DNA from 3 places in the Nostoc sp. MS1 genome. Region 3 is predicted to be linked to each of the others. Evidence: riboswitches for the same ligand, from Rfam matches in the RefSeq annotation. Region 3 holds a riboswitch; each other region holds the start of a gene.
The links. Region 3 has a riboswitch for cyclic di-AMP ahead of ntrB (nitrate ABC transporter permease). Riboswitches for the same ligand answer to the same signal wherever they lie in the genome.
Positions count from the first base shown of each region.

Region 1: linked by a shared signal. The riboswitch ahead of NSMS1_RS23230 (glycosyltransferase family 4 protein) and the one ahead of ntrB (nitrate ABC transporter permease) in region 3 are both predicted to bind cyclic di-AMP.
Region 2: linked by a shared signal. The riboswitch ahead of NSMS1_RS27635 (hypothetical protein) and the one ahead of ntrB (nitrate ABC transporter permease) in region 3 are both predicted to bind cyclic di-AMP.

Region 1 is NZ_AP023441.1:5,372,345-5,380,356, reverse strand. It holds gene NSMS1_RS23250 (hypothetical protein) at 234-1,088, shown strand; gene NSMS1_RS23245 (hypothetical protein) at 1,110-1,502, shown strand; gene NSMS1_RS23240 (tetratricopeptide repeat protein) at 1,667-4,042, opposite strand; gene NSMS1_RS23235 (hypothetical protein) at 4,692-4,919, shown strand; cyclic di-AMP (ydaO/yuaA leader) riboswitch at 6,212-6,365, shown strand; gene NSMS1_RS23230 (glycosyltransferase family 4 protein) at 6,493-7,770, shown strand; gene purB (adenylosuccinate lyase) at 7,945-8,012, opposite strand, start outside.
Region 2 is NZ_AP023441.1:6,384,698-6,392,709, reverse strand. It holds gene NSMS1_RS27660 (CopG family transcriptional regulator) at 302-463, opposite strand; gene NSMS1_RS27655 (transposase) at 651-986, opposite strand; gene NSMS1_RS27650 (transposase) at 952-1,302, opposite strand; gene rppA (two-component system response regulator RppA) at 1,446-2,120, opposite strand; gene NSMS1_RS27640 (hypothetical protein) at 2,400-2,753, shown strand; gene NSMS1_RS27635 (hypothetical protein) at 2,851-3,093, opposite strand; cyclic di-AMP (ydaO/yuaA leader) riboswitch at 3,436-3,645, opposite strand; gene NSMS1_RS27630 (NB-ARC domain-containing protein) at 3,728-5,203, opposite strand; gene NSMS1_RS27625 (helix-turn-helix domain-containing protein) at 5,340-5,585, shown strand; gene NSMS1_RS27620 (DNA-methyltransferase) at 5,622-6,617, shown strand; gene NSMS1_RS27615 (restriction endonuclease) at 6,628-7,221, opposite strand; gene NSMS1_RS27610 (hypothetical protein) at 7,391-7,585, opposite strand; gene NSMS1_RS27605 (DUF192 domain-containing protein) at 7,884-8,012, shown strand, end outside.
Region 3 is NZ_AP023441.1:5,690,036-5,698,047, forward strand. It holds gene bchD (magnesium chelatase ATPase subunit D) at 1-1,009, opposite strand, end outside; gene NSMS1_RS24480 (Uma2 family endonuclease) at 1,209-1,796, shown strand; gene NSMS1_RS24485 (HNH endonuclease) at 2,261-2,497, shown strand; gene rnc (ribonuclease III) at 2,582-3,268, shown strand; gene NSMS1_RS24495 (sensor histidine kinase) at 3,337-4,524, opposite strand; cyclic di-AMP (ydaO/yuaA leader) riboswitch at 4,908-5,163, shown strand; gene ntrB (nitrate ABC transporter permease) at 5,260-6,111, shown strand; gene NSMS1_RS24505 (ABC transporter substrate-binding protein) at 6,209-7,651, shown strand; gene NSMS1_RS24510 (ABC transporter ATP-binding protein) at 7,703-8,012, shown strand, end outside.

The DNA of each region.
Region 1 (8,012 bases), 320 kb from region 3:
CATAAATTCAAAATAAACAAGACTCACCATACCAATTCATTCATCTATCGCCGTTGTTGAGAATCGATATTAAGAATTAAGTAGTTTTTACAAAATAACTGGGATTAAAATATATAACTAGAAAATTCTAATCTTAGTAATTTATTACACCAAAATTGACTAGATTCAAATTTTATATATTCACTGTGGCAATGAGTTTAACTCTCAGTAGTTGCACACCTGAGAGAAGAACCATGTTACGGATAACTACCGAAAGATTTCACGACCAAGTAGTTGAAGCTATTACCTCAGTTAAAGATGTCTATACATTAAGAAATGTACCACTAGACCCCAAATTATCCCGTGAGTTGATCACGCAGCAATTACTTACTGACCCTAGTGTCAACTTTAGAGATATTATCGAAATAAATAAAATTATTACCCAAGACAATGAGACAAACAAACAACCATCAAATCTTGACCGAGAGTTAGATGCTTTAACTGCCGAATATGACACGGCTTTAGAAGTATTTCAAAATTTGGAAAACATTGATTATGGCAGTTCTAGAATAGTTGCTCAATCGGCTCAACCTGCAAGATGTTTAACAGTAAAAATGTTACTCTTAGCCAAGCAAATTCAAGAAAGACCGCCTCAACCAAACAATTCGCAACGGGTTTTAATTAGCGTTAGGTTACAGCAGCTTCGTCGGCTATACAATATTCGTAATTCATCTTCATCAACCTCAGCAGAAGAAATTAAACGCCAAGTTGCAGAACAAATAGATGAATGGTTGAGAGTAAATGCTGATGAGAAAGCGGCACTTGATGAGACTATGACTAAACTCTTAATAGCGGCGGATACTGGACGACAGCTATCAAAATTGATTGATGATTATTCAAATCTAAGTTTTGATGTCATTGCTACAAGAGTCACGCAGATTATGGGGATAACAAGCAATCTTACTGGTAAAAACTATAGTAGCCTTAGAACTAGAATGAGAACTGTAGAAAGGGTGATTAATGAAGACCGAACATTAAGAGAATTTGTGAGTGATCTATCTTTGAGAAGAACACAACTGCAAACATCTAAACCGCAGCTATGTCAATGAACTTAATTTATATATAATTCTATGCAGAGTAATAATGAATTAATTAATAAATTACAAACCATACTTACCAAATTAAAAAATCTACCTAACAACCAAATAAAGATTGAGCAACTAAATCAAATAGAAACAGAATTAGCTAGTCTTTTGCCACAAATTCAGTTTGAATTGACAACCGCGAGAATCGATAGTAAATGGGATGATGCTAATGAGTATAGACAAGTGTATCAAGAATGCGAAAATGCCCTTGATAGTGTCAGAACTGCTATTTTTAAATCTACTATTATTGGCATTAATCAAGAAAATCTAATTGAGTTGCAGAAGATATTAGATGAAGTAAAAACTGCATCTAAAACTCAACAGCGTATTAAGCTAGTGATGTCTTCACTACGCTTGGTACAAAAGCTACTAAAATAATTGGTATGTACAATTATTGCCAAAATCCGGCGAATAGTAGAGGTAGAAGTATTAATGCCCCAGCAATTAAAACTGCGGTTCCTGGGTCAATTTTAATAAGGTTTTTCTCTGGTTTAGGCATTGCTTTTATCTCCATTGAGTTAATAATTTCAGTCTAACAAAATTTAACTGTTTTCTAAACGCGCCATTGCTATTTTTACTTTCTCTACTTGCTTAGGTGCAGGCATATCATTAAAAATAGCGATCGCAGCCTGAAATGTCTTTCTACTCTGGTTAACATCCCCCATCTTTTGATAAGTTAAACCTAACTGATAATATGCTTTAGCTAAGTTACATTTATCAGATACCGTATTCATATGGCTGATGGCTTCTAAATGTTTAGCGATCGCTCCTGTAAATTCTCCCTTTTCTCGATATAATGAGGCTAAACACGATTTAGCCCTGGCTTCTAAAAAGCTAAACTGATTTTGCTGACAATGGTTAATAGCTTGATGGCACATTTCCCAAGCCGTTTCTATCAAGCCTAAATTTTTATAAGTCAAACTCAGAAATAGTAAACTTGTGCCTATTCCCCAAGAAGTTAATCTCTCATTTACTAACCCAGTTTTGGCCTCTTTTAACATAGACTCTACATTTTCATTCTGTCCTACAGAAGAATCTAAATAAGCCAAACAACACAAAGAATAAACCACATATTGGTAATAGTTTTTGTCTGTTGCTGCTAAATTCTTTACATAGTGAAAAATCTGGATTGCCTTATCAATTTCCCATAAATCTGTATAACATAGTCCTAAATTAAAACTACTAGATATTCTCTCTTGCAGAAAGCCATGTTTTTCTGCAATTTCATTGGATTTATAATGGCAGTCCAATGCTGCTTTAATATTACCTACTTGGTGATAAGCTCTACCCAGTAAGTTATATAGTATATTTAAATGGTAATCAGAATCTAGTTTTTCAATTAAGCGATTAATTACAGCAATCAACGTTTCTAATAAACCCAATCGGTTAAATAAAACCCCCAAAGATATTCTATTATCCCATTTATTTGGTCTACCACGAATAATTACATTAGCAGCTTGCTCAAAATCACCAATTTCCATGTAGTGATGATAAGCCTCTAATGCCATCAAAGCATCTTGGGGATTTTCGACTTGAGTAACGCTATTATGCCAAAATTCGGCAGCTTTTTGGTGAGTTATGCGCCATTCTCCACTTTGTCTTAATCTGGCGATCGCTTCTGTAGCTATGACTGGATGTAACCAATATTTCCCTTTACGAAATTCTATCAATAAACGGTCTGTCAAATATTTAATTACTCGTCTAGCTTGTTCTTCAGGGACATCCCAAAGTAAACATTGTAACCCTTGAATATTTACATGGCTCACATCTTGATAGCGATAGCATCCCAAACGGCAAAGTAAACGATATGCTTCACTATCCATCTGTTCTAAACGGTCAAATTGACTAGCAACCAAGTTTTTTAGTTCTGGTTCAATTAATAAATCATTTTTATTCTCTCGCCAGTAAATATCTGCATCGCCTTCAAAATCTGTGGTGATTGTACCACTAATAATCTGCATAGCTTTAGCGTTGCCACCATAAGCTTTGCACATTTCACTCAATGCTGTAGAGTCAGATTTAATTTGACAACTAGCACAAAACTTGAGCCAACTTGACTCATCTAAACCCCCCAGAGAATAGAAAGCCACATCTACCCCAGATTCATACAGACGTTCACGACTGGTTATCAAAGTGATAGATTGAATGCTAGGGTCTGCTAAAACTCGTAAAAGCTCTACATAAGGACGACGAGAAGTAATAATACGTCCATTTCTATCTAAAGCAGACTCTAAATTATCAATTAGAACCCCTATCTTGCAGGCTGCATCCCTTAGTTTGCGCCGCAACCTTTCTAAATTAATACCGAACTCTTTACCAGGTTCTTCGTTAAAATCAACCCTCAGCCATTCCTCAACCACACTCTCCACAGACACAATATTTTGGCTTTCCTTAGCCATCCACAACTCTAGTAAATAATAACCTTGCGTTTTCAAATATCTACGCGCCAGGGTAGTCTTACCAACGCCGCCTTCGCCTTGGATGAGAATAATCTTTGCGCCTCGGATTACGTAGTTATTCAGCTCGACTATTTCGCGATCACGCCCCACAAAGTTGTAATCTAGTTCTGGTGGCTTGCCATTATTAACGACTGGACTTAAAATAGGCGACATCTTCGGCAGTGTTTGCGATGGGCTACGCCCTGCAATATGCGATCGCCCAAATCTCTGAACTACTGAAAAAAAGTTAGATTTCGAGACTTTTTCCCCCAACACATCTGTTAATATTTGCCAAAGTTCCGCACCAACTGCTTTCAAATGTGCTTCTGTGTAACCACAAATGTCAGCAATATTTTGATAAGTCCGCCTTTCATCCTCCCATAAATTACGTAGTAATGTTCTCTGCGCTGTATCTAGATGTTCCCCTGTTGTCTGAAAAACCAAAGTATCCAAAAGCTCTAAAGCTTCTTCTGCACCCATTGATCGCCTGACTGTATCACTTGTGCTTAATTATAACTATATTTTTAGAATTTCTCTTTCGGCAGTCATACCCCAAACTACTTTTTCCTACCCAGTAGGGGAGTAAATCTCTTACTTTATCCGACTGCAAATTTCCTAACATTGTATTATGCTTGTAATCAATACAGGCAAAGTTAAGTTAATTGCCAATGGAGATACGGTTGAGGAGAGATTAAAAGAGTAAAGCTAATACTTTTGGCTTACTCATAAAGAAGGGTCTGATGACTAAATAATTAATGATTTGCGATTTTAAATTTTAGTTTTTTAATCCAAATCAAAAATTATAAATAAATTCATTAGTCATCACTTAATTAGACTAAAAAAGCGGTAGGTATTAACTGACTAGATTCTGTAGAGCGTGCAAATATTGATATGTTTTTCCACCCTACAGGAGTGTAATCATAATTATTGAGCATTTGTCCAAGATAGCAAAAATGTTGATACACATGTCTGCCTTAAATGTGGTGCTGTTGAGTTTGTTACATCCCCACCCAGTGTTAATTAATTGGGAGAAACAAAACGATAAACCACAAGCATAACCTCGGTTTATCCGTTGAGATAAATAGCTGATTTGTCCCGAAATATATCCACCATTTATTGAGATAGAGTCATGACCACAAATAAAGACACCCTGTTATTTCGTTTAGTTGCTAAGTCAATCAAATACTTTTTGTTGATGCTTTTTGGTTTTGCTATTGCCTACGTTATTTCTAAAGTTTTAGGTACTGTATACATCAACAGTATGCTAGTTGCCATCTTACAAGCTGTGTTCGGGCCTCTTGCAGTTATCTTATTGTGTTTAATTACCATCATGGTAATTGTGGAATCTGTACGTTAATGATTAGGTAGTGTAGTTAGAGTAAAGCTAGTATAAATCATGAGTAAGATTTACTGGCATTACTTGAGGAATCATTTTCCTGTATCTGCACTATATAGCCTTACAAACTCTATTCCTTCTCGATCATAAGACTTTTAGTCAAGATAACAGGTTTAGCACTACTACTGGCTGGTATTTTATTTCTAGGTTACAGTACTTACTTCAATTCTAGTAAGTATCCTTGTTGTGAGCGAAATACACTATTTTTGAAACAGATGCTTCTGAATTTAGGAAACCCTTGAGATTTGTTGACTGGTATTACTTTTTCCCAGGCCATTTAGTTCCCATTTCAGTCAATGCAGAGAAACAGAGATAGATAATAAGTAACGCTACACCTGCAAAAAAAGCTAATAAGTCATTATCCATAGAATAAAATACTATACTATTGCTCTTTATTTAGTTCAAGCCTAGATATTCTAAATTATTATGGCATTTTTCCTGTACACAAGCGAATGAACAATAAGCTTAAGCTCTTGCATGTACGGGTTTTGCAACTGATGAAGATAACAAAAAAGTCCGCTCAAGCGGACTAGCGTAGAAGGGTCAAATGATCGAAATTGACTATGAGATTTTAAAATCCCTTCTCTATTTTTAGCAGCTTGTTCTTAAAAATCAAGCATTAGAACATAACTATTTAGACATAATTCCAGTAATTATGTCTTTTGATATATAGATTGTTATATATTTTCAACTATTTATAGATGGTAACATCTGTCAATATCCAGAAGATGTATATTTTAGATAAAATTAAATATATTTATAGCTTCATCCTCATTAACTAAATTTTTCATTTTAATATTTTTTTAATATTTACAGATATAAAATCTCAAAAATTTTGTTTTTATTCATCGCCGTAGACTATTAAAATGTCAAGCGGATAAGTTTGTGTGTTTTTAAGCGAATACTATAAGTATTGCCTGAATTGTTGCCATTGCCTGACAATATCCACAAATTCCTACTGCCTGCAACCTTTTCTACTACCTATTCCCTATTGAAAGACAGATGCTAACTAAACTAGTATAAAATTAAGTACTATGATGGAAATATATCTTGAGAAAGTTGAACAACCTAGTGCCATCCGGTTAATATCATGACTATAGAAAATAAATTTTCTAGCCAAAGATTGCTTACTCTAATCTAATTTATGATACTTTCCTTAAGGTATTAGCAAATAGTTTAGAGGCAATTTAAGACACGTTTGTTCTGTGATTCATTGACTATAATTGCGATCGCAAGTATAGTATAAGCAAATGTCAATCAGTCAGCCTAATCCTGATATTTGCCTTATAAATTAAGCAAAATCAGGAGCGGAGGAACCAAATTCGGGGCGTATTTTGGATTATCCAAAAAGAACATCTCTCAGTTCTAGCCCGTCAGCTAACTTCGTCGGCATTGAGAGGAGATTGAACGAACAGCATTTTTTAACCATAATGTCTGTCGTCAGTGTCCTTGGCTGGTAGCTTTCCGCTTCGTTTAGCCTGTCCTCAAATCTTATATATGAGGCAGGAGTAGTTGCCTTGAGGTGAAGCTCACTATGTTCCAAACTAACACACATCGGATTGCGCTGATTTCCGTTTCTGGAGACCCAGCTGTAGAAATAGGTCAAGAAGAGGCTGGTGGTCAGAATGTATATGTTCGGCAAGTAGGTTATGCACTAGCCGAAATGGGTTGGCAAGTTGATATGTTCACCCGCCGTATTAGTCCTGACCAAGCGGCGATCGTTCAACATAGCACTAATTGCCGGACAATTCGATTAACAGCCGGGCCAGTTGAGTTCATTGGACGAGATCACGTATTTGAATACTTGACAGAATTTGTTGATGAATTACAACGCTTCCAAGAGCGTCAAGGTTATACTTACGAACTCATCCACACAAATTACTGGTTGTCATCCTGGGTGGGTATGGAGTTGAAAAAGCGCCAACCTTTAGTGCAGGTGCATACATACCACTCTCTAGGGGCAATTAAATATAACACTATCGCAGATATCCCCGCCATTGCTAGTCAGAGATTAGCTATAGAAAAAACTTGTTTAGAAACTGTAGACCGTGTAGTTGCTACTAGTCCTCAAGAACAGGAACACATGGAAACCCTAGTTTCTAAGAAAGGGCGGATTGATATGATCCCCTGCGGTACAGATATTGATAATTTTGGCGACATTGAACAGTCTGTCGCACGGGAAAAATTGGGAATTGCACCTGATGCCAAGATGGTATTTTATGTAGGTCGCTTTGATCCCCGTAAAGGTATTGAAACTTTAGTTAGGGCTGTTGCTCAATCTAGCTTGAGAGGTGAAGCTAACCTACAGCTAGTAATTGGTGGCGGTAGCCGTCCTGGTCAAAGCGATGGGATTGAGCGCGATCGCATTGCTAATATTGTTGCTGAATTAGGATTAACTGATTGCACCACCTTTGCTGGTCGCTTAGACCATGAAATTCTCCCCTACTATTACGCGGCGGCTGATGTTTGCGTCGTCCCCAGCCACTACGAACCCTTCGGTCTAGTTGCAATTGAAGCGATGGCCAGCAACACCCCTGTAGTTGCCAGTAACGTAGGCGGATTGCAGTTTACAGTGGTACCAGAAGTAACTGGTTTACTTGCACCCCCACAAGATGAAGCAGCTTTTGCCAAAGCTATAGACCGCATCATTTCCAACCCAACATGGCGGAATGAGCTAGGTGCAGCAGCTCGTAAGAGAGTCGAAACCACCTTTAGCTGGGACGGTGTAGCCTCTCAATTGAGTAAGTTATATACTCAGTTATTAACTCAAAAGACACCTGCAAAAGTGAAGAAAGAGGCTGTAGCAGCATAGTTAGAGTAGAGGGATGAGGGGGAATCATAATAAAAGATTATATCTTTACTCTCTTATCTGCCCCCCTTCGGGTTCGCAGTCGCCTGCGGTTCGCGTCAGCGTCTCGTCAGAGAGGGAAACCCTCCCGCAGCGCTGTCTCACCACTCCCTACTCCCTACTCCCCACTCCCCATTTCTAAATACCCAATCTTTGGAAAATCTGATCCAAATGTTTGAGATGTTGCTGTGGGTCAAAACACACAG
Region 2 (8,012 bases), 690 kb from region 3:
TCACTCTTCGTATTATTGGAATTACTATAAATAGTAGTTTTTAATTCTTCACCTATAAATTTAGGAGTCATTTGCATAGGCAGATTCCTTGAATTAAACTTATTTACCGGAAGCTTAGAGGCTAGATGCCTTAACTGCTCAATTGGATTTCTAATTGCGAATTGCGAATTGCGAATTGTTTTTGGTCGTCGTACTCTACTTGGTATTGGCGGGTGGTTCGTTTATGTTGCATATATACTCCTAAAGAAAAAAAGACAGTGTGAACTGTCCACTATGTGTAGCGATTACTATTTGCAAAACTTCAAGCGCTTGCTCGTAATTCCAATGTGCGAATGAGTTCCCGAATTACATCTGTCGCTGGTCTACCAGTCATCTGACAATAGGTTTCTAACATCTCTACTTCAGTTGAAGCTAAATTGATGGTGATGCGCTTTGCTGCCCATTTTTTATTAACCATAACAATCTCCTTTTGATGAACCTATCCCACGAATAAAATTCTGTTAATCCAGATGTGAATTGTCGCAAGAGAAAGAAAACCGTTGAAGCAGGCAGAAATTCTTTCCCACCGAACAACGAGTCGGCGATATTTTCTTTGAAACCAAGCAAAACAGCGCTCTTGTTGAAAACGCGGAACAGAAATTTTAATTGGTCTACCCCGATTTTTTCGATTCTTCCAAACACGCGCGCGGCAATTGAGGTCTGATTCCACGTTTACGCAATGCAGCCCGTTTGTCCTTGGAATCATAGCCTTTGTCAGCAGCCAGAACTTTAACACGTTTACGAGGTCTACCGGGTCTATTCGTTTTAACTTTGACACTATCTAACAGTGGTATCACTTGATCTGTTTCACTACCGTTGGCTGGAGTTGTGCGATTAGCCAAGGGCATACCATTACCATCAGTTAAGGTGTGTATTAAAATTCCCTTACCTTTATGACCGTACTTAACGCCTTCACCGCCACCTTTGCCAGGGGGAAAAAGACCCATCAACAGCACCGTAATTCCAGTTGATTAGGCTTCTTTCCTCTGCAATTCCTAGTATCCTTGCTTGTAAACTTTCCAAAGTTCCGTCCGTTTCCCAACGTTGCAACCATCTGTGCGCTGCACTTTTTGATGCCCAGATTTCTCCTGTGGGAGCATCACACCAACGGCATCCTGTTATCAATATATACAATAACGTGTTCAGTACATGACGAAATGGTGCATGAGGCATTCCCCTTCCTCTGTTTTCTGGTTCCTTGGGGAATATATCTTCAAACAACTTCCACTCCATATCACTTAACCCTTCAAATTTCCCCGCCATACCCTGATACAACTTACCGTTTTCAACAGCAGATTATCATATTGCTGGTATTAGTGGGATAGGTTCATGAAAAAAGGGAGTGGGGGAGCAGAGGAGCAGAGGAGCAGGGGAGCAGAGGCAAAAACAACTGTCAACTGCCTGTCTTATGCAGGTGGATTTAAGCGATAGCCGACACGATGGACTGTTTCTATTGAATCTCTAGCATCAATTACTTGCAGACGTTGGCGGAGGCGGCGAATTAAAGTTGTAACTGCATTACTTTCTGGTTCTTCTCCAAAACTCCAAAGAGCTTGCTCAATTTGGTCGTGGGATAAAATCTGCCGAGGATGGCGCATAAAATATTCCATCAATTGAAACTCTCGGCTGGAAAGCTGAGTTGTAGCTGAATTATATTCAATAGTCAAATTAGATAAATGTAGGTGCAAATTACCCAAGCTGATTTTATCTCCTTGCCACATTGGCGATCGCCTACCCAATGCTCGTACTCGCGCCAGTAACTCTAACACATCCACTGGTTTGACTAAGTAATCATCAGCTCCAGCATCCAAACCTGCCACCTTATTGGTAACTGTGTCTTTTGCTGTTAACATCAGCACAGGAGCAACTTTCCCAGCACTGCGATATACTTGGCACAGTTCTAACCCGCTTAACTTGGGCAACATCCAATCTAAAATCAATAAATCATAATTCTTATTAAAGGCGAACCATTGGGCTGTTTCTCCATCTGCGATCGCATCAACTGTATGCCCAACCTTCAACAATGCTGTACGTAATGGCTCTAACTGTGCTGGATCGTCTTCCACCAGTAAGATCAACATCAGATTTGCTTTACTTGCTGTAGTTTTCTAATTTTAAGATTAAGCTACAACAGTGACACAAAAGTGTCAGTAACTATGATTAAAAGGATAAAGGTATAAAGGAAGTAGTTGATTTGGTTAAGTATGGTTGTTTAGTTCTTCATACCCTTACAACGCCACTTGCTTAAAGCCCTCCGGGTATGCCTCCGGCACGCCAAGAGCGAACGCAGTTCCCTACACCCCTACACCCTGTCCATGCGTCAACTTTCACTTTTTCCAGTTTTACGAACATTAGGCCTTGTGTTTTGGTTATCTTTGCCGTTGATTGGGTTGGTTTTTTGGCTGGGAAGTGGTTTTATTGGCGATCAAATACTCAGCCGAACCTACAACCACAAAAAATATCTCCAAGCCGATACTCAAATGGCATGGCAGATGAAGAAAAAGATTATAGCAATTGAAGCTGAAATTCTTATATCTAAAGGAATTTCTCTTGTAAGTGTCAAAACAAATCACTCAACCCTCAAAACCATAATATTTGAGTTTGCGATCGCCGAACCTAGCAAACTAGAAGCCAAGCTGGCTCAAGAGTTGGGCTTGTCTCAAGAACGAGTTAAGGAATTAATCCGCTATCAAGCTTTAGATAATCAACATTAAATGTGCAACAGCTTAACTATCAACTATTACGTTAAAAACATAGGGGCTTACAGTTGTAAACCCCTAATTTCTTTTATTCCTCTGCTTTTTACTGTTGCTAAATTTCTCCAGTCAGATTAACTAGCTCGTGATTACACTTCATTAATTCGTAAAGGTCGTAAGCGTATAAATCTTCTTGATGAGGCTCATTACTATGACTTGCTGCCACAATGGGATCGTTATAAGCTTTAGTTCTACCAATTAGTAAAAGCTTTTTACCTGCCAGTTCTCCAATCAACTTAAATTTATGCTCAGGTAGAAAGTTAACATGAGTGAAAAAATTACGATTTTTGATTTTCATCTTTTCTCCTAAAAATGTTAGTAAATAACCGCTATAAGCTATTGAAATATACAAAAATGAGCAAATAATTAATATGCACTTTGTTTGTATGTCACCTACGAAAAAAACAAGATTTCCACACTAACTATTGATAGTGTCTGCGTTGATATCAAAAGTAATATGGGTGACTGGATGCTTTATGTTGAAAAACATAGTCGAGTGTACCTCAAGGCAATAAATCCAGCCTCAAATTCCAGAAACATAGACTATAAATCCTATCTTTCAGAACAAGGGCAGGTAGGACGAAGCGTATACCAGCCAAGGATACTGACGACAGGCATTATTGATATAAATGCCGCTCGTTCAATCTCCTCTCAATGCCTACGAAGTTAGCTGACGGGCTAGGACTGAGAGATGTCCCTCTTGCAATGCTCTAGTCTAAGATGGGAACTTTACTTTTCACACCTTAAATTGAGCTTTTTTGGCAGATACGCCCCACACTTGGTTCCTCCGCTCCTAGCTGACCTTGTGGATAACTTTCTCAGGTAAGCATGGATTAGGCAGACTGATTTTTGTTCTCTGAAATACTAACTTTTTTGGACATAAAATAACAAATTGGTAAACAAAAAGATACGATCGCATCCACACTACCAATTCAATACAGCGAGAGTGACGCTAAGTTACAACCGATGTAACCAATTGCCAAAGGGGTTTTATCTTTCAATAACAGGAGAATCTGTTCCAGCTTTTGTGGCAGAGTCGCACCATATACCCGCCAAAGTTTTTCCCGGAGTTGAGATAAGATGCGATCGCCTACTATATCATCGCTACCAGGACGTAATAACCAATGGGTTCGTAGTATTTTACAATAGCGAATATCACCACTTTCCACTACTTGCTGAATTTCTTGGGTAGCCTTTTCTACTAATTCGTCGGTAACAAACTTCATCACTAAAGGTTGTAATGTAAATGATGTATCACCGCTACCAACCCATTTTTCCAGTAGCGATCGCCTCTCTAATGCGATAATTCCTTCCAGAAGAGTGGCAGGATCGACAGATATCACCAAATGGGTTTGTAAACGAGCAAAAGATATAGGTTCTTGCCAAATGGCTAACCAATAAAGAATATCTTGCTCTAAATCAACAAGTTGTTCAAACTGCTGCTTGAGAATAGCACGTAAGCGATCGCCAATTACTACAGTATTCTGGCGCAAAAACGCCGCAATATTCCCCGCAAACACAGATTGAATCAACGGTGACACCAACTTCAAGGCTAGAGGATGACCGCGATAAAGTTGAATTAAGGCTGATAGTCCCAGTTCTTTGTCTGGAAACCCTCTTGATTTTAATAGTTCTAGTGCCTCAGTTTTTGGCAAACCTTTTAAGGTGAGGCTGCGGACTGTGTTTGTATCGTTAATAAATTTTGGCTGTTCACGGCTGGTAATCAGAACACAGCTATGATGGCGATTATTACTTAACTGTTGCAAAAATTGACTATATTCTGGTTGTGAAAAAACAGCCTCCACTCCATCCAAAATCAGCAAATAGCGGCGCTGTTGCAAGAGGTGAATGAGTTTTGTGGTAGCTTGTGGAATATTATCAATAACAGTTTCACCCAAGATATTCAAAAGACTCTCAAGGAGAGAACTTAAATATGGTGCAGTCTGGAGGTTACGCCAAATTAAGCCTTCAAATTTTGACTGCACATGGTCTACTAAAGCCAACGCTAGGGCAGTTTTCCCGATACCACCGATACCAACAATAGCAACTAATTTACACGCATCAGCGATAATCAATTGTTCTAACTGTGCTAATTCCCTACTCCGCCCGTAAAAACTTTCTACATCAGGCGCTTCATCCCAATCAAAGTAGGGTGTAGAAATAGCTTCTGCATCTGCATTAGGTATATCTGCAATCGTTTCCCAATTATGAATACCGACAGCTTGACAGATAGCAATGAAGATTTCTTGCTGAATGCGATCGCCTTGCCAAAATCGCCGTAACGTCGCCCTAGATGTATGTGCATCTTGCCACCAACGCGCTGTGCTGGTTTTCGTCCACCCCAGACGTTGACGCGCCTTGTCTACAATTACCAGTCCTGCTGTTGATGCCTTAAGGGAGTTGGACATACACCTGTTAACTAAGCTGACTGTCTCAATTTTGGCTTAATTAATCAACTCCTTCTACAAGACTTAAGTTAAGCTTGAGGATGCAATATCTACAGAAACTATCTGTGGTTCTCAAGCTTTATTCTAGACTATACGTATGACAGAAGCTGATAACAATAGTCATGAATTACTTTCTGTAGCTCAAGCTGCTAAATTACTTGGTGTCTCTCGTCAGCGAGTACACGACTTAATTAAGAATGGTCAAATTCTAGCTTGCAAACTTGGGCGTTACTACTATATAGAACATGCTGAAGTAGATAGATATAAGAATCAACCTACTGGAAAACCTTATCAGCCACGTACTACAACTGTTATTACAAAGTCTATTGACAATTGTCAATAGACTTTGTAGACTCTAGCTATTACAAAAGTAATCAAGATGACATCAATGCTCCCTTTTCAGCTGATTACCACTGATTTTGCGACTCAAAAAGGATTAAAACAGGTTTATCTCAGTGAGTATGGAATCCTTTATCAAGGAGATTGTTTGCAATTTTTGTCATCATTACCGAATGAGTCTGTAGATGTAGTTTTTGCCGACCCACCTTTTAATCTGGGTAAGGAATATGGAGCAGGTTTAAGCGATCGCTTGGATGCTGATAAATATTTAATATGGTCACAACAATGGTTAAGTGAGAGCATTCGTATACTTAAGAATGGTGGAAGTTTATTTATATTTAACCTACCTCAATGGTGTATTGAATATGGTGCATATCTCAACCGTCAAGGAATGTGTTTTCGACATTGGATAGCTTGCAGAATGCCAAAAGCTTTTCCTAGAGGTAAGAAAATGTCTCCCGCTCACTACGGACTACTTTATTACACTAAAGGTGAACCAGCCGTCTTTAATAAAGTTTATACACCAATTCAAGTTTGCCGACATTGCGGTGGAGAAATTCGTGATTATGGAGGACATCGCAAAAAACTTAACGAAAAAGGTATCAACTTAATGGATGTTTGGGATTCGCCGGAAGATGTTTGGGAAGATGCTTCTGAAGCAGACTCTAATGATATTTTATGGACATTAACAGAAGAAATGTGGACAGATATTCCCCCAGTTAGGCATCGTCAGCATAAAAAGAGAGTTCCTAACGAACTTGCCCCTATTATGTTAGAAAGAATCATCGCAATGACATCGAATCCGGGGCAAATTGTAGTTGATCCATTTGGTGGTTCTGGTACTACATTTTATGCGGCGGAAAAGTTAAAACGTTACTGGATTGGTTCAGAAATTGGTGATACTATGCCAGCAGTAGAAAGATTAACTGATTTAGCTAACGGAATTATTGAACAATGGGAATCAGCAAGAGGAAGTAAGAAATCTAAGCAAAGAAAAATCACAGCCTCACAACTATCAATTCCCTATACAACATAGATAATAAGCTTCAAATTAACGCGCGACCATCTGTTCCTTTAGTAAGGGTTGGTACATTACTATCTAACTGATCATGTTCAATGACAAAGATTGCCAGAAAACCCTCTGATAACTGAACAGACCGCCAAACATCAAAGTATGGCTCTAACTCTTCATAGTTACCGATTCTATCAGTTAAATATGGGTAAAGTCTCCGGCTAGGAAGTACTAAAGCAGCACCTAGAAAAATACCACGTAGTAATCCGAGAACTAATTTATTAACGGCTCTATGACTAGAGGAAATATTCCCAGTTTCCCACTCAAGGGCAAAAAGATGATTTTCGATGACTTTTGTAGCATCAACTTTTCCTGGAGATTTTGTTGCATAATTAATTGCAGTTTCTAACCTCCAGTCAAATCTATCTTTTAATGCAAGCATACAAGCTTCTTTAATAGGTTTAACACCATTGCCATGCTTTTTTGGATTAATAGTAAAGCTGGATGTACCTGGAGGATGAACAATCACAGAGATAGCATCATGAATTTCAGCACGAACAATAGACCAATCGCTAGATTCTGCAAAACTCCCAATATTGATTAAAGAAACCTCTTGAACAATTTTCATAAGAAATAGGCGACTGTGCTATCGAATCTTAAAAAATGGCGAAATAAAAATGAAGAATAAGTGCGATCGCATCTTTGTTTTAAATCCATCTCACCAGAAGTTCTACATCAATCAGTAGTTTTGATGTAGAACTTCTAATGCTGACTGAAGTGAGGGAGCGATCGCCTGCTTATAATAACTGAATCTTTATTATCAGAGTTTCAGTATGATAACCTTTAAATTTTGGTGGTTCGTTTTTTGACAGGAGTTCAGCAAAATCGTAGATTGTCACTTGTGGTTGCGGTTCTACATCTAATTTTTGTAGTGGCTCTGGTGTAACTTGAGGGTCATGTAAACCTATTGCATCTTTTAGGTATTGTTCCATTGGTATCACCTTGATAATGATTGTAGGTATTATTCCCATCCCTGCTTAATATTTACCAAACTACGAAATTTAGAAAAAACCACTAAAATTTCTCTCAGCCTACCTTTCTACTGCCTTGGATAAAGGTAGCGTGGGAAAACTTAAAGATGATTTTTTGGCAGTATGGGTATCTGCTTGATAGCATACGCCATTTGCAGCCCCTAATTTTTAGCCGTGGCAAAAAATATAACTAGTAGTTGTGGGCTTTTTCGTTTAATTTCTGTAAAATCGAAGTCTAAATTACAAAATCAAAAATTGTATGATACGTTGGTTAACTTTAATTCCCATTCTTTTCAGTATTTTACTCATGGCTTGTTCTTCGCAAAATACAGCCAAACCTCCGGCAGATAATGCCAGTTCACCGCCTGCGGTACTGACCAATGCAGGA
Region 3 (8,012 bases):
CTGGTGGCGGTGTCTGGATGACTGTTGCCCGTGGTACAATTACTAACTCTACAGCCCGACGCAAATCATCAGCATTGACAGTGGTGCGTCCATCTAAAGCCGCAGCCGCTTTGGCAACTCGTACAGCAAATAATTCGGCGCGATGTCCTTGTACAACGCCGCGAATGGCTTCATCTACTAAGTAAGCAATTTGTTCTTGGGTGATGGTAACTTCTTTCAACCATTCCCGCGCCAGGATGATTTGAGTTTTGAGCGAGTCTAAATCTTCGTTGTATTGTTGGAGGAAATCTTGGGGAGATTGGGAATAGGCGATCGCTTGCTCTACTGCTGCTACTCTTTGATCTAATCCGAGAACACCATCAGCAGAGAGGGCGATCGCAATTCTATCTAATAAATGCTCTCTTAAGGCTCCTTCTTCTGGGTTGTAAGTAGCGATAAACAGGGATTTACACGGATGCTGGAAGCTGATTCCCTCCCGTTCGATTTGGTTGCGTCCTTCGGAAAGTACGGTTAATAGTTGATTGGATATTTGGTCATCTAATAAATTTAGTTCATCTACGTACAGTACACCCCGGTTAGCTGTGGCGAGTAACCCTGGTTGAAATACTGTATCTCCTTGTTTGACTGATTGTTCCACATCCACGGAACCAAGGAGTCGGTCTTCTGTCACCCCCAGAGGAATTTGGACGAAGGGTGCGGGGATAATCTCCGTGGGGACATCCTGAATATTTTTATCAGCATTCTCCGCTATTAAGTAATCATCCCATTCTTCTGGGCGGCTGGGATCGCAGTTACTTAATGAGCCTTTAACAACTTCAATGGGTGGGAGTAAGGCGTGGATAGCACGCGCCATGACAGATTTTGCCGTACCGCGACGACCTGCGATCGCTACTCCACCCAAACCAGGATCGACGGCTGCTAATAGCAGGGCGAGTTTGATGGCTTCTTGACCGACTACGGCTGTCAAGGGAAAAGCAGTTATTGTGGGATTTAAAGTAGGCGCAGGCATGGTTTGCAGATGATGATGAGCAAAAGTATAGTCTTGTCAAGACTTTATAACTAGGAATTTTGACTCAGCAGTCAGCAGTCAACTGTCAACCGTCAACACTTTCAAGCTAGTCTCGGCTTTTAGCATATCAATTTCTGGCACATTTACAATAAGGGTTATAGGATATTAGGGCTTTATGCTGTCTTAGAGGTAGGATTTTATGAGTATTGCTCAAGCTAAACGCTTCACACTAGGCGAGTACCACAAACTAGCGGAATTAGGCTTTTTTCATGAGGACGACCATATTGAATTAATTAACGGGGAAATCATTCAAATGGTAGCTAAGGGTACAGCGCATGAAACTTGCTTACGCAACTTACTGAGAGAACTACCCAAGTTAGTTGGTGATAGGGCTACTTTACAGTGTCAAGCGCCAATTACTTTACCGCCTAACAGCCAACCAGAACCAGATTTTGCTATTGTCAAAAACAGAGATGACAACTATCTATCTGCTCATCCTAGCCCTAGTGATATGTTGCTGGTAATAGAAGTTGCAGATTCTTCTTTAAGTTATGACCAAGACATTAAAATACCTCTGTATGCCAAAGCTGGTATTGCAGATTATTGGATATTCAATTTATTTGATAATTACTTAGAATCTTACAGTGAGCCTTATCAAGATAATCAAGGAAAATATGGTTATCTCAACAAGCGGATTGTGTTAGCTACGATGGCGATCGCTTTACCCTGTTTCCCTGATTTGTCCCTTGATTTAAGTAGAGTATTCCCAGCAAAGCTAAACATGTAAGCTTTTTGGGCTATAGCCGAGCTTCCGTAAAAAAATTTACAAACGTTATATTGACATTAACTTAATTACTATGTAAGTCTAGATATAGACAGTAAAATAACACCATCTTAAAACATAAATTTTGGATGTTGTCTCAGCAGCAGAGTTCCTTGTTTCTTACCAAGCTTTGTTTCCTTCCATCGGCTGAAAATTTAGCCAAAGCCAAGTTAATTACTTAACTTGACATTTAACGGAAAGATACGATGATTGGTTGGATAAATGTTCAGAGGTAGGAATGAAGCAAAACTGGGTGGGAAGCCAGGAGTTCTACGGTTGAGACATCAGCTAAATCAATGGTTGAATAGCAAACTCAATTATAGAGAAAGATTTAGTTTTAATCTCTTCTCTAAATAAAATTTGTTATGGCATAGATGCGTGATATTCCAATGCTGTTACAAGCAACAGTAATAAGGAAAATCAACTCAATGAATCCTAAACAGAAGCGCAATAAAAAGCAGCGTCTTATTGATTTATTCGGCTCTCAATGTTGGTGGTGTTCTAAGAGCTTACCGCAAAAAGATTTAACAATTGATCACCTTTTGCCTAAAAGTCGTGGTGGAACTAACTCTTGTGAAAATTTACGGCTTTCTTGTTTTCCGTGTAATAATCATCGCGGTAACAGCCTCTACCCACCTAACTACAAAAGTCTGAACTATTTCTAGATAGCATTCAGTTTTTTAATCTCCTACATCATAGGGTAGGTATCTTGCTTGCCCTTGATTATTCATTAATTTCTAATAGATAAAATGCACGAAATTCTCAAATTCAATAATGAAAAACTTCTCCGCCAAGCACTCACACACCGTTCTTATGTAAATGAACACCCAGGCGAAGATGTACAAGATAATGAACGCCTAGAATTTCTCGGTGATGCCATATTAAATTTTTTAAGTGGTCAATATCTCTATGATAAGCATCAGGATAAAGGAGAGGATGAATTAACCCGTCGCCGTTCTGCATTAGTAGATGAAAAACAATTAGCTAAATTTGCTATTGAAGTAGGGTTAGATTTTCGGATGCGTTTAGGACAAGGCGCAATTCGAGATGGTGGTTTTCAAAATCCTAATTTACTTAGTAGTACCTTTGAAGCAGTTGTTGGCGCTTATTACTTAGATAATAATTCTAATATTGAAGTGGTTCGTGCTATAGTCAAACCTCTTTTTGATTCTGTACCCGAACAAGTTGTTGTTGGTCGTTCTAATGTAGATTCAAAAAATCGCTTTCAAGAGTGGGTACAAAGTACAGGTATTACAAATCCTCCTAAATATGATACAAAACAAATAGGCGGCCCCTCTCATGCACCAGAGTTTGTTGCTAAAGTTTTGGTGGAAGGGAAAGAATATGGTGAAGGTAAAGGACGCAATAAAAAAGAAGCAGAAAAAGCTGCGGCTGAAGATGCACTCATGAAATTGAAAAAGAAAGGACTGTTATAAAATCAACCTCTTTTATTAAAAAACCTCCGTGCAACTCCGCGCTGAACTCAGCGTTCCTCTGCGTTTAATTAAACCTCTACTGTCAGAGGAAAAGTCACTGTAAAAGTAGAACCCACACCTTCTTGGGAAACTAGGCTAATTTCCCCTTGCAATAATTTCACTAGGCGGACAACTATTGCTAACCCTAAACCAGTGCTATCAGGTGCGTAAGGACGAGATTGAGAAGTAACACGAAAATAAGGTTCAAATATCTTGGTTTGATCTTTTTCGGCAATACCAATTCCTGTATCTGAAACTGCGATCGCCCATTTTTCACTATCCACTACTTCACACACTATACTAATAGTGCCTGTCTCTGTGTAGCGAATCGCATTACTCACAAGATTTGTAACGATTTGTTGTAGTTGAAACCCATCTGTGGTTACTTCATTAGGCGCACGTTGCCAATCGACTAAGATTGATAAGTTTTTTTCAGATGCTAGAGGTTCCAACATTTCACAGACATTATGGATTAATTCTCTAGTATTAGTTGGTGCTACTTGCAACTGAATTTTTCCAGCTTCATAGCGCGACAGTTCTAATACATTATTAATTAAGCGTAATAAATGTCTGCCGTTACGTAATACACGTTCAATATGTTCTATATTAACTGGGTTATCTTTTGGAATTGTTCGTCTTTGTTGTCTCAGAAATAAATCTGAGTAACCAATAATTGCTGTTAAAGGGTGTTTAAGCTCATGCGCTAGTTGTGACAATTTATCTTCATTCGTACTGACTAAGCGTGTTAGTTCGTCATTATGTAGCCGTAAAGAAGCCTGGAGGTGTTCTAATTCGCGCAAGCGTTCCCCTACATAACTATGAAAACATCTGGCGATCGCTTCATCAATCACCGCGTCAATTAAACGCATATAACGAACAATCTCGGCGGGGGTTGCTTGTAACAAGTCAGTTTCCACAGCATCAAATATCACTTTTCTTAACAGGCGATACTCACGGGCAATCTCGGACGGATCAAAGCCTTGTTCAGCGCGTAGTAACCCATGTTTCCAACTGGCGGTGACAATGGATTTAATATCACTCTCCTGAGATTGAGACAACACTGTCACCATTGCCTGAAACACATCAGGTATATGATTCTTAATCGCTGTGTAGGATAAGTCATCAGCACTCTCAATCTGCCTGTCTTCACGAACTGCGGCAACCCATTTGGTGATGATAGTGTTACTATTGTCAGCCAGAACTTGACTAAATTCCATTCTCTTAAATTCAGCTACGCGATAGAGGAATTAATTCTATATGGAATTAGTTTAACTAGCGTAGTGGACATTATCATCATTGATGAGAAAATTCACCTACCAGATGATATAAATTTTGCATATAACAGTGAAAATGCTGATTAGCTCTTTAGTTGGATTGATTATTTTGAGTTTCTAAAAATAAGATTAAGTATGTTACGTCACTTAGATAGTTGTGATTATGGTTAAGCGCACTTAAGTACAATACTTACCATAACATTTATTTATAGTAGATTAGGGAAATATGAGTTAATCTAATGTAATTATATAAACAACATTTATCAATCGGAGATTGTTTTTCTGGCTTGAAGATGTTAAATTCTTTAGTACTATTATCTTGAATTAGAGTAAGTCAGCCTAATCCGACGCAATACAGTAATTAAAGTTGGAACGGAGGAACCACCTTGTGGGGCGTATCTCCAAATAAAGTGTTAACTAACGAGTCAAAAGTGAAGAATAACTCAATTTAAGTTATTTAACTCAGCAGGGCCTAAACGCCCTGCTACAGCTAACAGAACTCATTACTCAGCACTAAAAGGAGAGGGGCATCTCTCAGCCCTAGCCCGTCAGCTAACTTCGTAGGCATTGAGAGGAGACTGAAGAGACAGCATTTACTTAATGCTTAGTTCTCATCAGTGTCCGAGGCTGGTACTGCTCGTTTTTTCGTACCTGCATTGAACCTGTTGAGGGGGCATAATGATATTGCAATTAAATTTAGCAGCGATCGCAGCTGTTGCTAGTCAAGCTGCATGGAAAAAAACCAAGCCAATTCTCGTTAGGGATGTAGTCATACTTCCTGCATTGGGATTTTTAGGAATTATCTTGTTGTGGTGGATTATTGCCTTGGCAAATCATGAATTAATGCCAACGCCACCAGAGGCACTAGTTGCTAACTTGGACTATATATTAAACCCCTTCTATGAGAGAGGCCCTGGTAACTTAGGGATTGGTTGGTTATTAATAGCCAGTTTGCGACGAGTGTTAATAGGTTTTCTACTAGGTGCAGTAGTCGCCATTCCTTTAGGGTTTTTGATTGGGATGTCTAGAAGTGCGATGTTAGCACTCAATCCCATCATTCAAATCTTCAAACCCGTATCGCCCTTAGCATGGCTACCCATTGCCTTAGCTATCTTCAACTTAGCAGATCCCTCATCAATTTTTGTCATTTTTATCACCTCCCTCTGGCCGACTATTATTAATACGGCTTTAGGAGTAGCCAGCGTTCCCAAGGATTATCTCGATGTGGCGCGAGTGTTGGAAATGCCCCGTTGGCGGAGAATTACGAAAATTATTTGGCCTGCCAGCTTACCCTATATTTTTACAGGCTTACGCATCAGTTTGGGTATTGCTTGGCTAGTCATAGTTGCGGTAGAAATGCTTACAGGCGGTATTGGGATCGGCTTCTTCGTTTGGGATGAATGGAGTCGTTTGAACCTCAGTTCAGTCTTCCTTGCCGTCTTGGTTATCGGCTTAACTGGACTCATCTTAGATTTTGCCGTCAGCAAACTCCAAGAATTTGTCACTCATCGCCCGACAGCGAATAACTAAGGGTTATGTACTTGTTTGTAGTAAGCCCTTTAGTGCTTTGCAATTAAGGACTAAAGTCCTTACTACGAACAATTTGAAATTACGAATTAGCCACAACATGAATAATCATCACTGGACTCGACGAGACTTTATCAAAGGCATAGGAGCCACCACAGCCGGAGTTAGTTTATCATCCTGTGCCATCTCAGGGGATAGATCCGCCAAAGGTTTGACAGAGGAAGCTTTGGCGGTGAAACCTGTAGTGAAATCCAGCGACTTAGAAAAACCCGATATAGTTGTGGGATACGTGCCTGTAAATGATTGTGCGCCATTTGCGATCGCCTGGAAAAAAGGTTTTTTTAAAAAGTATGGTTTAAACGTCAAACTCAACCGCGAAGCTAGTTGGGCTACCTCCCGCGACGGCATAATATTTGGTCGTCTTGATGCTTCCCCTGTGGTATCCGGTGCTGTTACCAACGCACGTATTGGTGCAGAAGGTGCGCGTCACGCCCCTTTGTGCGCCGCCATGACAATACATCGTCACGGGAACGCTATGACAATGAACAAAGCCATGTGGGATTTTGGCTTGCGTCCTTGGTATGAATATCAGCAGCAATATGGCGAAGGGGCGTTAGAAGCCTTTGGTAAAGACTTTCGCGGCTACTTTGATAAGCAGTCAGCAGAAAACAAAGTCTGGGCGGTAGTTTTAAGTTCCGCAATATACGAATACTTCGTCCGTTATATATCGGCGGCGGCTGGTGTTGATCCCTTAAAAGAATTTCGCATTATTATCGTCCCACCACCGCAGATGGTAACAAATGTACGCATAGGTGCAATGCAAGCATACATGGTAGCAGAACCTTGGAACACCAGAGCCATTACAGGTAATGAGGGTATCGGCTTCACCTTCGCGCAAGGTAAGGAAGTTTGGTTAGGACACCCCGACAGACTGTTGGGTGTTTTGGAATCCTTCATCGTCAATTATCCCAAAACCTACCGTTCCTTAGTTAAGGCGATGATAGAAGCTTGTCAGTATTGCAGCAAGCCAGAAAATCGCCAGGAAGTAGCCGAATTAATTACAGACCGTTCCTTTACAGGTGCAAGACCGAAAAAACAGGGTGCGCCAATCACGAAGTTTACAGGGCCAGCTATTCTTGGTAACTATAACTACGGTGGTTTTGATGGTAAAGACCGCACTATCAAAGCTGACGACACCACAATATTTTACGATATCCCTGACAATTTACCCAAACAACCAAACGAACACTCGACATTTTTATGGCGATCGCGTAGTCTGTGGTTAATGACTCAAGCCGCCCGTTGGGGACAAATCAAAGAATTTCCCAAAAATGCTGATAAATTAGCCGAAAAAGGCTGGAGAACAGATTTATATCGAGAGATAGCTGCCGAAATGGGGATTGAATGTCCCAAGGATGATTACAAGGTCGAACCACCAGAAGTATTTATAGATAAAAAAGGTTTTGATCCCAGCGATCCCGTTGGTTACTTAAATAGTTTTGCAATTAGGGCTAACGCTCCCACTCGTTTTTTCATGTCTTAGATTGATTGGGATTTTACACATATATAGTTACTATTTTTAGGAGCTTTTGAGATGAAATATACACCATCAGTAGTAGATAGCCATGAAAAAGCTAAGTCTAACCCTAATTTTTTAGAAATAGAAAATTTAGTTAAGTCTTATCCCACACCAGATAAAGGTAACTTTGTAGTTTTAGATGGGGTTAATTTAACTATAGGTGAAAATGAATTTATTTCCGTAATTGGGCATTCTGGTTGTGGTAAATCAACGCTATTAAAAATAGTTGCCGGGTTAGAAAAATCCACATCTGGTTCAGTTAGGCTTGATGGTAAAGAAATTAACAAGCCAGGGGCAGAAAGAATGATGGTGTTTCAGAATTATT